3 regions of the Spirillospora sp. CA-142024 genome follow, and region 1 is predicted to be linked to each of the others. Evidence: predicted binding sites of a transcription regulator. Region 1 holds the regulator's gene; each other region holds the start of a gene.
What was found. Region 1 encodes HrcA, which represses chaperone genes, less so after heat shock. Its sites were predicted from a motif close to TTGGCACTCTCNNNNNGAGAGTGCCAA; they were not measured.
Positions count from the first base shown of each region.

Region 1 (3,273 bases):
TGCTCGAATCCCACGGCCTCCACTGGTACGAGATCTCCAACTGGGCCGCCGACCCCCGCGCCGCCTGCCGGCACAACATGCTCTATTGGACGGGCGCCGACTGGTGGGGTGTCGGCCCGGGCGCGCACAGTCACGTCGGCGGGACGCGCTGGTGGAACGTCAAGCACCCCGCCGCGTACGCCGCCCGCCTGGCCGAGGGCACCACGCCCGCGCACGCCAGGGAGATCCTGCACGCCGAGGACCGCCGCTTCGAGCGCATCATGCTCGAACTCCGCCTGGCCCAGGGCTGCCCGGCGAACCTCCTCGACGACAAGGCCGTCCGCAGAGCGATCGACGACGGCCTGATCGAACGCGCCCCCTACGACCGGGGCCGCGCCGTCCTGACCCGGCGCGGCCGCCTCCTGGCCGACGCCGTCCTCCGCACCCTGACCTGACCGGCCCCGCGGCTAGCCGGCGACGAAGTCGATCAGCTCTTCCACCCGGCCGAGGAGGGCCGGTTCCAGATCGGTGTAGGTGTCGACCGAGCCGAGGATGCGTTTCCAGGCCGCGCCCGTGTCGTCGCCCCAGCCGAGTTCGGCCACGACGCCCTCCTTCCAGGAGACGCCGCGCGGGATGCGCGGCCAGGCGCGGATGCCGACGGCCGCGGGCTTGACGGCCTCCCAGATGTCGATGAACGGGTGACCGGTGACGAGGACGTGCGGCGACGTGACCCGCGCCGCGATCCTGGACTCCTTGGACCCTTCCACCAGATGGTCGACGAGGACGCCGAGGCGGCGCTCCTCGTCCGGGGCGAACTCCTCGACGATGGCGGGCAGGTCGTCCACGCCTTCGAGGTACTCCACGACGACGCCCTCGACCCGCAGGTCGTGGCCCCAGATCTTCTCGACCAGCTCCGCGTCGTGGACGCCCTCCACGTAGATGCGGCTCTCCTTGGCCACCCGTGCCCGCAGGCCCTCGACGGCGATGGACCCGGACGCCGAGCGCGCCGGGCCCTTCGGCGCGGCGCCCGGCCTGACCAGCGTGACCGGCTTGCCGTCGATGAGGAACCCGGACTTGGTCAGCGGGAACACCCGGCGCTTGCCGAACCGGTCCTCCAGGGTGACGCCGAACTTGTCGCAGCCGACGACGGCTCCGCAGAAGCCGCTGCCGGGGTCCTCGGCCACCAGGCCCGGCTCCGCCGGGACTTCGGGGATCTGTCCCTTGCGGGGCCGGCGCCAGTCGCCGGCCAGCACGTCGTTTCCGTAATTCTTACTCCGCACGGGTCCGCACATTAACCCGGCGGGAGGCCCGGGCGGCGTCGTCCCTCGTCTCCCGGCGTGGCGTCCGCGCCCGATACGGATAGGATCGCGCAGCCATGCGGGGAGTGCGCGGACGCTCCAGCCGAGCCCTCCGGGCCGTAGACTTGGCACTCGGGAGTAAGGAGTGCCAGTTGCACGGGCCGGCCGGACGAAGGAGGTGACAACGTGCTGGACGACCGGAAGCTCGCGGTCCTGCGCGCCATCGTCGAGGACTACGTCTCCACCAACGAGCCGGTGGGCTCCAAGGCGCTGGCGGACCGGCACAACCTCGGCGTGTCGCCGGCGACCATCCGCAACGACATGGCGGTGCTGGAGGAGCAGGGCTACATCGCCCAGCCGCACACCAGCGCCGGGCGCGTCCCCACCGACAAGGGCTACCGGCTGTTCGTCGACCGGCTGTCCACGATCAAGCCGCTGTCGGTCGCCGAGCGCCGCGCGATCGAGACGTTCCTGTCCGGCGCGTACGACCTCGACGACGTCGTCGGCCGGACGGTGCGGCTGCTGGCGCAGCTGACCCGGCAGGTCGCGGTGGTCCAGTACCCGTCGCTGACCCGCTCGTCGGTGCGGCACGTGGAGCTGGTCCCCGTCGCGGAGGGGCGGCTGCTGCTCGTCCTGATCACCGACACCGGCCGGGTGGAGCAGCGCGTCATCGAGACCGGGTCGATCTCCGAGGAATCGATCGGGCACCTGCGGGCGTTGCTCAACACGTGCCTGGACGGGCTCGGGCTCGGCGACGTCCCGGCCGCCGTCGCGGACCTGCCCGACAAGGTGGGGCCGGACGACCGGCCGATCGCGGCGGCGGTCCTGTCCGTCCTGCTGGAGACACTCGTCGAGAAGCACGAGGAGAAGATCGTCTTCGCCGGGGCGGCCAACCTCGCCGCCGTGGACTTCTCGCAGAGCCTGCGGGAGGTACTGGTGGCGCTGGAGGAGCAGGTCGTCCTGATGCGGCTGCTCGGCGAGACCGGCGACTCCTCTACAGTTACGGTGCGGATCGGCACCGAGAACCCCGACCTGGGGCTCAGATCGACCTCGGTGGTCGCCGCCGACTACGGGGTGGGCGATCTCACCTTGGCCCGGCTTGGAGTTCTCGGGCCTACACGCATGGATTACCCCAGCACGATGGGAGCGGTACGGGCAGTGGCACGCTACGTGGGACAGATCCTGGCGGGGTCGTAAGTGGCGAACGACTACTACGCGACCCTGGGCGTCCGGCGGGACGCCAGCGCCGACGAGGTCAAGAGGGCCTACCGCCGGCTCGCCCGGGAACTCCACCCGGACGTCAACCCGGATCCGGAGACGCAGGAGAAGTTCAAGGAGATCACCCAGGCGTACGAGGTGCTCTCCGATCCGAAGAAGCGCGAGATGTACGACCTCGGCGCGGACCCGTTCGCGTCCGCGGGCGGCCCGGGGGCCGGCGGGTTCGGCGGCGCCGGATTCCCGTTCAGCGACATCATGGACGCCTTCTTCGGCACCGCGACGTCGCGGGGCCCGCGGTCGCGGGCACGCCGCGGCCGGAACGCGACGCTGCGGGTCGAGCTCGACCTCGGCGAGACCGCGTTCGGCACGACCCGGGAGCTGTCCATCGACACCGCGGTCGCCTGCACGACCTGCGAGGGCTCGGGCTGCGCGCCCGGCACCCACCCGGAGACCTGCGAGACGTGCCACGGCCGCGGCGAGGTGCAGCAGGTCCAGCGCTCCTTCCTCGGCCAGGTCATGACGGCCCGGCCGTGCCCGGCGTGCGGCGGGTTCGGCTCGGTGATCCGCAACCCGTGCACCGAGTGCTCGGGCGACGGCCGGGTCCGCACCCGGCGCACCGTCAAGGTCAAGATCCCGGCCGGGGTGGAGAACGGCATCCACATCCAGCTCGCCGGCGAGGGCGAGGTCGGCCCCGGCGGCGGCCCGCCCGGCGACCTGTTCCTGGAGATCGTGGAGAAGCCGCACCCGATCTTCGAGCGGGAGGGCGACGACCTGCACT
Region 1 is NZ_CP192077.1:2,925,017-2,928,289, forward strand. It holds gene hemW (radical SAM family heme chaperone HemW) at 1-434, shown strand, start outside; gene ACQPZP_RS14160 (DUF3097 domain-containing protein) at 447-1,259, opposite strand; gene hrcA (heat-inducible transcriptional repressor HrcA) at 1,464-2,474, shown strand; gene dnaJ (molecular chaperone DnaJ) at 2,475-3,273, shown strand, end outside.

Region 2 (3,273 bases), 1.3 Mb from region 1:
ACATGGGCCTCGGCCTCTTCATCGGCGAGTCCGGCCCCCTCCACATCTATTTCGACAACGCGGAACTCGCCGAGACGCTCGGCCTGGCCGCCCTCGTCCTGATCCTCGCCGAGGGCGGTGTCACCACCAGCTGGCGGCACGTGCGGCCCTCGGTGCCGGCCGCGCTCAGCGTGTCCACCGTCGGCACCCTGATCAGCATCCTCGTCGTCGCGTTCGCCGCCATGTGGCTCGTCGGCATGGACTGGCGGCCCGCCTTCCTGCTCGCCGCGGTGCTCGCCCCGACCGACGCCGCGGCCGTGTTCTCGGTGCTGCGCCGGCTGCCGCTGCCGTCCCGGCTGTCCGGCCTGCTGGAGGCCGAGTCCGGCTTCAACGACGCGCCCGTCGTGATCATCGTGGTCACGCTCAGCGCGCACAGCACCGCCCCCAACCTGGCCGAACTGCTCGGCGTGATGATCTACGAGCTGGTCGCCGGCGGGATCATCGGCTTCGCCATCGGCTGGGTGGGCGCCCAGGCGCTGCGCCGCATCGCGCTGCCCGCGTCCGGCCTCTACCCCATCGCCGTCCTGTCGCTGTCCATCGGCGCCTACGGGGCCGCGTCGCTGCTGCACTCCAGCGGGTTCCTCGCCGTCTACGTGAGCGCGCTCGTCCTCGGCAACTCGCGGCTCCCGCACCGCCCCGCCACCAGGGGGTTCGCCGAGGGCGTCGGATGGCTCGCGCAGATCGGGCTGTTCGTGATGCTGGGCCTGCTGGCCGATCCCGGAGACCTTCCCGGCCAGATCGTGCCCGCCCTCGTCATCGGATTCGTGCTGCTCCTCGTCGCCCGTCCCGTGTCGGTGGTGCTTTCCACGCTCGGGTTCGGGATGTCGTGGGGCGAGAAGATGTTCGCGTCCTGGGCCGGCCTGCGGGGCGCCGTCCCGATCGTCCTGGCCACCATCCCGATGGTGGCGGAGGTCCCGAGCGCCGACCGGATGTTCGCGATCGTCTTCAACATCGTCGTCGTGTTCACGCTGCTCCAGGGGCCGACGCTGCCGCTGGTCGCGCGCTGGTGCCGGCTGAAGAGCGACGAGCAGACCCGTGAGCTGGACGTCGAGGCGGCGCCGCTGGAGGAACTGCACGCCGACCTGCTGGAGGTGCGGATTCCCGCCGACTCCATGATGAGCGGCGTGGAGATCTTCGAGCTGCGGCTGCCGCCCGGCGCGTCGATCACCCTCGTCGTGCGGGAAGGGGCGAGCTTCGTGCCCGAACCCACCACGCCCCTGCAGGCGGGCGACACCCTCCTGGTGGTCACCACCGAGGCCGTGCGCGAGACCGCCGAACGCCGGCTGCGCGCGGTCAGCCGGAAGGGCAGGCTGGCAGGGTGGTTCGGCGAGACCGGCGGCTGACCTCCGGCCCGCCGGGGAACATCCCGGGGGCGAATCCTGTTCCACGCATGGGTACCATTAGCAGTCGTTCAGAGTGAGTGCCAGTCCGGGCTCCGCCGGACTGAGTCAGCGAGGAGGAACCGTGCCGACGTATCAGTACGTTTGCACCGAGTGCGGCGAGCCTCTGGAGGTCGTGCAGAAGTTCAGCGACGACGCGCTGACCGAGTGCCCGGCATGCAGCGGCAGGCTCCGCAAGGTCTTCTCGGCGGCGGGGATCATCTTCAAGGGGTCCGGCTTCTACCGCACCGACAGCCGCGGCTCGGGCAAGTCGTCCTCGACCGTGGGCGCCTCGTCCAACGGGTCGTCCAACGGCTCGGGTGAGTCCAGCGGCTCCTCAGGCGACTCCGCCAAGGCGTCCTCGTCCTCCTCTGACTCCTCGTCGTCTTCGTCTGGGGGCGACTCGTCGTCGTCCAGCAAGTCGTCCTCCTCGTCTGAGAAGGTCGCCTGACCTTCTAGGGTCTCGTACGCGCACCGGGGGATCCGCTGATGGATCCCCCGGCTTTTCCTGTGCCCTGACGCCGCCGGCTACATCTTCCGATGTAGCCGGCGGCTTTTCTGTGCCTCGAAGGAGGTAGCCGACTTCCCTCCTCATGCCGGACGCGCAGGCGGGCCGGCCTGGCGACCATTGAGGAGATGGGAGATACGGCCCGGGTCGTCCGGAACCGCCCCGGCTTGACATAGCTCTACTTTAGAGAGACTCTTAGTTCGAGAAGCTCGTCAGCACATCTTGCTGGACGTAATCGCGATAGTACTTGACATGTCTCGCGGGTCGAGAGATTCTAACGCGAACGCGACATATCTCGAATCGCCCGGTGCACACAGGAGAGGAACCATGAGCGCACCTAGCCCGGCTCCCCCCAGGGGACGGTCACACCGCCTGGCCGGACTGATCGCCGGACGGCGGACCAAGTGGGCCGTCCTGGCCCTGTGGGTCGTCCTGCTGCTGGCCCTCGGCCCGCTCGCCGGCAAGCTCGGCGACGTCGAGGAGAACGACGCGGCCGCCTGGCTGCCCGGCGGCGCGGAGTCCACCCAGGTGGTGAGCCTGGAGAAGCAGTTCCGCAAGGACGAGACGATGCTCGCCGTCGTCGTCTACGAGCGGTCCGGCGGCATCACCCCGGCGGACAAGGCCAAGGCCGCCTCGGACGTCGCCGGGTTGCAGAAGCTGCCCGGCGCCCAGAAGGCACAGGGGCCGTTCCCGTCCAAGGACGGCAAAGCCCTGCAAACCCTCGTGCCCCTGACGGACGTGGACCTCACCGGCGCCGTCGACCAGGCGCGCGACCTCGCCAAGCGCGGACCTCCCGGACTGACCGCGCACGTCACCGGCCCCGCCGGCGGTGGCGCCGACCAGTTCGAGGTCTTCCAGAGCCTCGACGGCTTCCTGCTCATGGCCGCAGGGCTCGTCGTCATCGTCCTGCTGCTCTTCATCTACCGCAGCCCGATCCTGTGGTTCGTCCCTGTGCTCGGCGCCGTCTTCGCCCTAGGGCTCGCCCAATCGACGGTGTATCTGCTCGCCAAGTACGCGGACCTCACCGTCAACGGCCAGAGCGCCGGAATCCTGACCGTCCTCGTCTTCGGCGTCGCCACCGACTACGCGCTGCTGCTCGTCGCGCGCTACCGGGAGGAACTGCACCGGCACGAGGACCGGCACGAGGCCATGGCGTACGCGCTGCACCGCGCGGGGCCCGCCATCATCGCGTCCGCCGCCACCGTCGCGATCGGTCTGCTGTGCCTGCTGCTCGCCGACATGAACTCCACCGCGGGCATGGGTCCCGTGGCCGCCGCCGGCGTCCTCACCGCGCTCGCCGCCATGACGACCCTCCTGCCGGCCCTTCTCGTCATCTTCGGCCGCTGG
Region 2 is NZ_CP192077.1:1,614,813-1,618,085, reverse strand. It holds gene ACQPZP_RS07925 (potassium/proton antiporter) at 1-1,382, shown strand, start outside; gene ACQPZP_RS07920 (FmdB family zinc ribbon protein) at 1,504-1,869, shown strand; gene ACQPZP_RS07915 (MMPL family transporter) at 2,254-3,273, shown strand, end outside.
Region 2: a site for HrcA is predicted at 1,440-1,466, ahead of ACQPZP_RS07920 (FmdB family zinc ribbon protein). Genes of this name have one in related genera too.

Region 3 (3,273 bases), 4.0 Mb from region 1:
TGATCCGGCGGGCGCGGCCGAGGTCCTCCAGCCCGATGGAGTCGAGCTTGAGGCCGATGGCGTCGCTGACGACCTGGCCGCCGGTGAGGGTGGCCATGTCGCCGAGCATCGCCTTGCGGCGGTCGCCGAAGCCGGGCGCCTTGACCGCGACCGACAGGAAGGTGCCGCGGATCTTGTTGGCGACGAGCAGCGCCAGGGCCTCGCCCTCGACGTCCTCGGCCACCACGAGCAGCGGCTTCTTGGTCTGCGCGACCTTCTCGGCCAGCGGCAGGAACTCCTGCACGTTGGAGATCTTGCCGTCCACGATGAGCACGTAGGCGTCCTCCAGGACGGCCTCCATGCGCTCGTGGTCGGTGACCATGTGCGGCGACAGGTAGCCCTTGTCGAACTGGAGGCCCTCGGTGAACTCCAGCTCCAGGCCCATGGTGTGGGCCTCCTCGACGGTGATGACGCCGTCCTTGCCGACCTTCTCGAACGCCTCGGCGATCAGCTCGCCGATCTGCGGGTCCTGCGCGGAGATGGTCGCGACGTGCGCGATCTCGCCCTTCTCCTCGACCTCGCGGGCCGACTTCAGCAGCTGGTCGGAGACGTACTGGGCGGCCGCGTCGATGCCGCGCTTGAGGGCGAGCGGCGACGCGCCGGCCGCCACGTTGCGGGTGCCCTCGCGGACCAGCGCCTGCGCGAGGACGGTCGCCGTGGTGGTGCCGTCGCCCGCGATGTCGTTGGTCTTGGTCGCCACTTCCTTGGCGAGCTGGGCCCCGAGGTTCTCGTAGGGGTCCTCCAGCTCCACCTCGCGGGCGATGGTGACGCCGTCGTTGGTGATCGTCGGCGCGCCGAACTTCTTGTCGATGACGACGTTGCGGCCGCGCGGGCCGATCGTCACCTTGACGGCGTCCGCGAGAGCGTTGACGCCGCGCTCAAGAGCCCGGCGAGCGTCCTCCTCGAACTCCAGGATCTTCGCCATGCGGATACTCCTCTTTCACGCGATCCGCCCCGGCTGGCCCGCCGAAGGCGGCGCCGACCGGGGCGGGTGCATCACGATCTCGGTGATTTACTTCTCGATGACCGCGAGCACGTCGCGGGCCGAGAGAACGAGGTACTCCTCGTTGTTGTACTTGACCTCGGTGCCGCCGTACTTGCTGTAGAGCACGACCTCGCCGACCTTGACGTCGACGGGGACGCGCTCGCCCTTGTCGTCGACGCGACCCGGGCCAACGGCAAGGACGGTGCCCTCCTGGGGCTTCTCCTTGGCGGTGTCCGGGATCACCAGGCCCGACGCGGTGGTGGTCTCGGCCTCAAGCGGCTGGACGACGATGCGGTCCTCAAGCGGCTTGAGAACAACCTTGGTGGCGGTCGTCACGATCTGACCTCCCCTTCGATTGGTCCTCGGCTCGGCCACGGAGTGACCGGCCAGCACATGTGACAGAAGAGGCGACCCTGGACCGGCCTGCCGTCGCGGGTGCCAGACCGACCTTCGTCGCTGTGTTGGCACTCTCGCTAGGAGAGTGCCAGTCATGGAGACTATTCCGTGCCCGTTGACCCGTCAACACGAACACGGACGCACCACCAGTGAACCTCAGCCCACCCAAGGCTGCACTCCGCGTCCCTCTGGACGGGGAGGATGTCGGCCTATGGACATCGCGTCGCTACAGAGTCTTCTCACTACCTCCGGCCAGGCGGTTCTCGACGAGGCCTCCGGCGCGGACGTGAGCGAGGACAATCTGCTGGCGACGTCGTCCCGGCTACGCAAGAGGCATGATCCCGCGCTGGTTTCGGCGGCGCTCACGCAGGTGCGGTTGCGGCAGCGGGCGCGGGTCAAGTTCGGCGCGGACGCCGACCGTATGTACTTCACCCCAGCGGGGCTGGAGCAGGCGACCCGGGCGAGTGTGGCGGCCTACCGTGCGGGACGGTTCGCGGACCGCCTGCCTGGCGCGCGTGTGCTGGAACTGGGGTGCGGCATAGGGGCCGACCTCATCGCCCGAGCGCGCGCGGGGCTCTCCGGGGAGGGCGTGGACCTCGACCCACTGACGGTCGAGGTGGCGCGGGCCAACGTGACCGCTTTCGGATTGAACGCCGCCGTCCGGGTGGGTGATGCGACCGAGGCGGACCCGTCAGGCTTCGATGCGGTCTTCGCCGATCCCGGACGCCGTACAGCGCGAGGCCGGGTCTTCGACCCTCGTTCGTACGAGCCGCCGCTCGATGTCGTCCTCGACATGGCCCACCGGGTGCCCGCCGCATGCGTGAAGGTCGCACCTGGCATCCCTCATGAGGCCGTCCCGGCCCACGCGGAGGCCGAATGGGTGTCGGTCAACGGCGACGTGAAGGAAGCCGCTCTGTGGCTCGGCGACCTCGCCGGCGACGTGGATCGGCGGGCCACTCTGCTCTCGTCCGACGCCGATCCCCAGGTGTGGACGCTGACTCCGCGAGGGCTGGACGTCCCGGACGTGCGTGCATGGGGCCGCTACCTGTACGAGCCAGACGGAGCCGTGATCCGCGCCCATCTGGTCGGCGAGGTCGCAGGGCTGGTCGACGGCGGCTTGGCGGACCCGCACATCGCCTACATCACATCGGATGAGCTGCGCCCGACACCGTTCGCCGCCGCCTACGAGATAGAGGACGTGATGCCGTTCTCGGTCAAGCGGCTGCGCGCGGAGCTGCGCCGCCGCGAGGTCGGTGTGCTGACGGTCAAGAAACGCGGCTCCGCCGTCGACGTCGACCGGCTCCGCCGCGATCTCGGCTTCGGCGGACGCCGCCCGGGACGCGGCGCGAACGAGCTGACCCTGGTGGTGACGCGTGTCGGACGCGATCCGGTCGCGCTGCTCACCCGCCCGGTCCCGGCGGTCTGACCCGCCCGGGGGGAGCGGCCGGCCGGCAACCTGCCCAAAGATCTTCCACTCGGCGGGGCATCACAAAGGGGGGCCGGGCGACGCGCCACGGCGGTGCAAATCATCGGCGTTTTCCGGCATTGCGTTCACCAGCGATTGCGGGCGCCCGGCAAGGGCGCGACGCGGCACGGGAATCGGCGCGCCGCGATCAACATGACCGGAAACACCAAGGCGGGTTCAGCGGCCGGGACTCCGGCGCCCCTTAAAGCCTCCCGAAATTGCCCGGAACCCGCGGCGCGGCATCACCTCCCCGGCACACGCGTCGCCGGGCCGTACCCACCGGCCGGTGCGGGAACTGCCGATGTTGGACGAGATGTACGGACAGAACGCCGGGCACGGCCGCCCCCGATCCCGTGCGCCCACGGCACCCAACCCCATGATCGCGGCA
Region 3 is NZ_CP192077.1:8,234,599-8,237,871, forward strand. It holds gene groL (chaperonin GroEL) at 1-964, opposite strand, end outside; gene groES (co-chaperone GroES) at 1,052-1,360, opposite strand; gene ACQPZP_RS38835 (class I SAM-dependent methyltransferase) at 1,632-2,846, shown strand.
Region 3: a site for HrcA is predicted at 1,486-1,512, ahead of groES (co-chaperone GroES). Genes of this name have one in related genera too.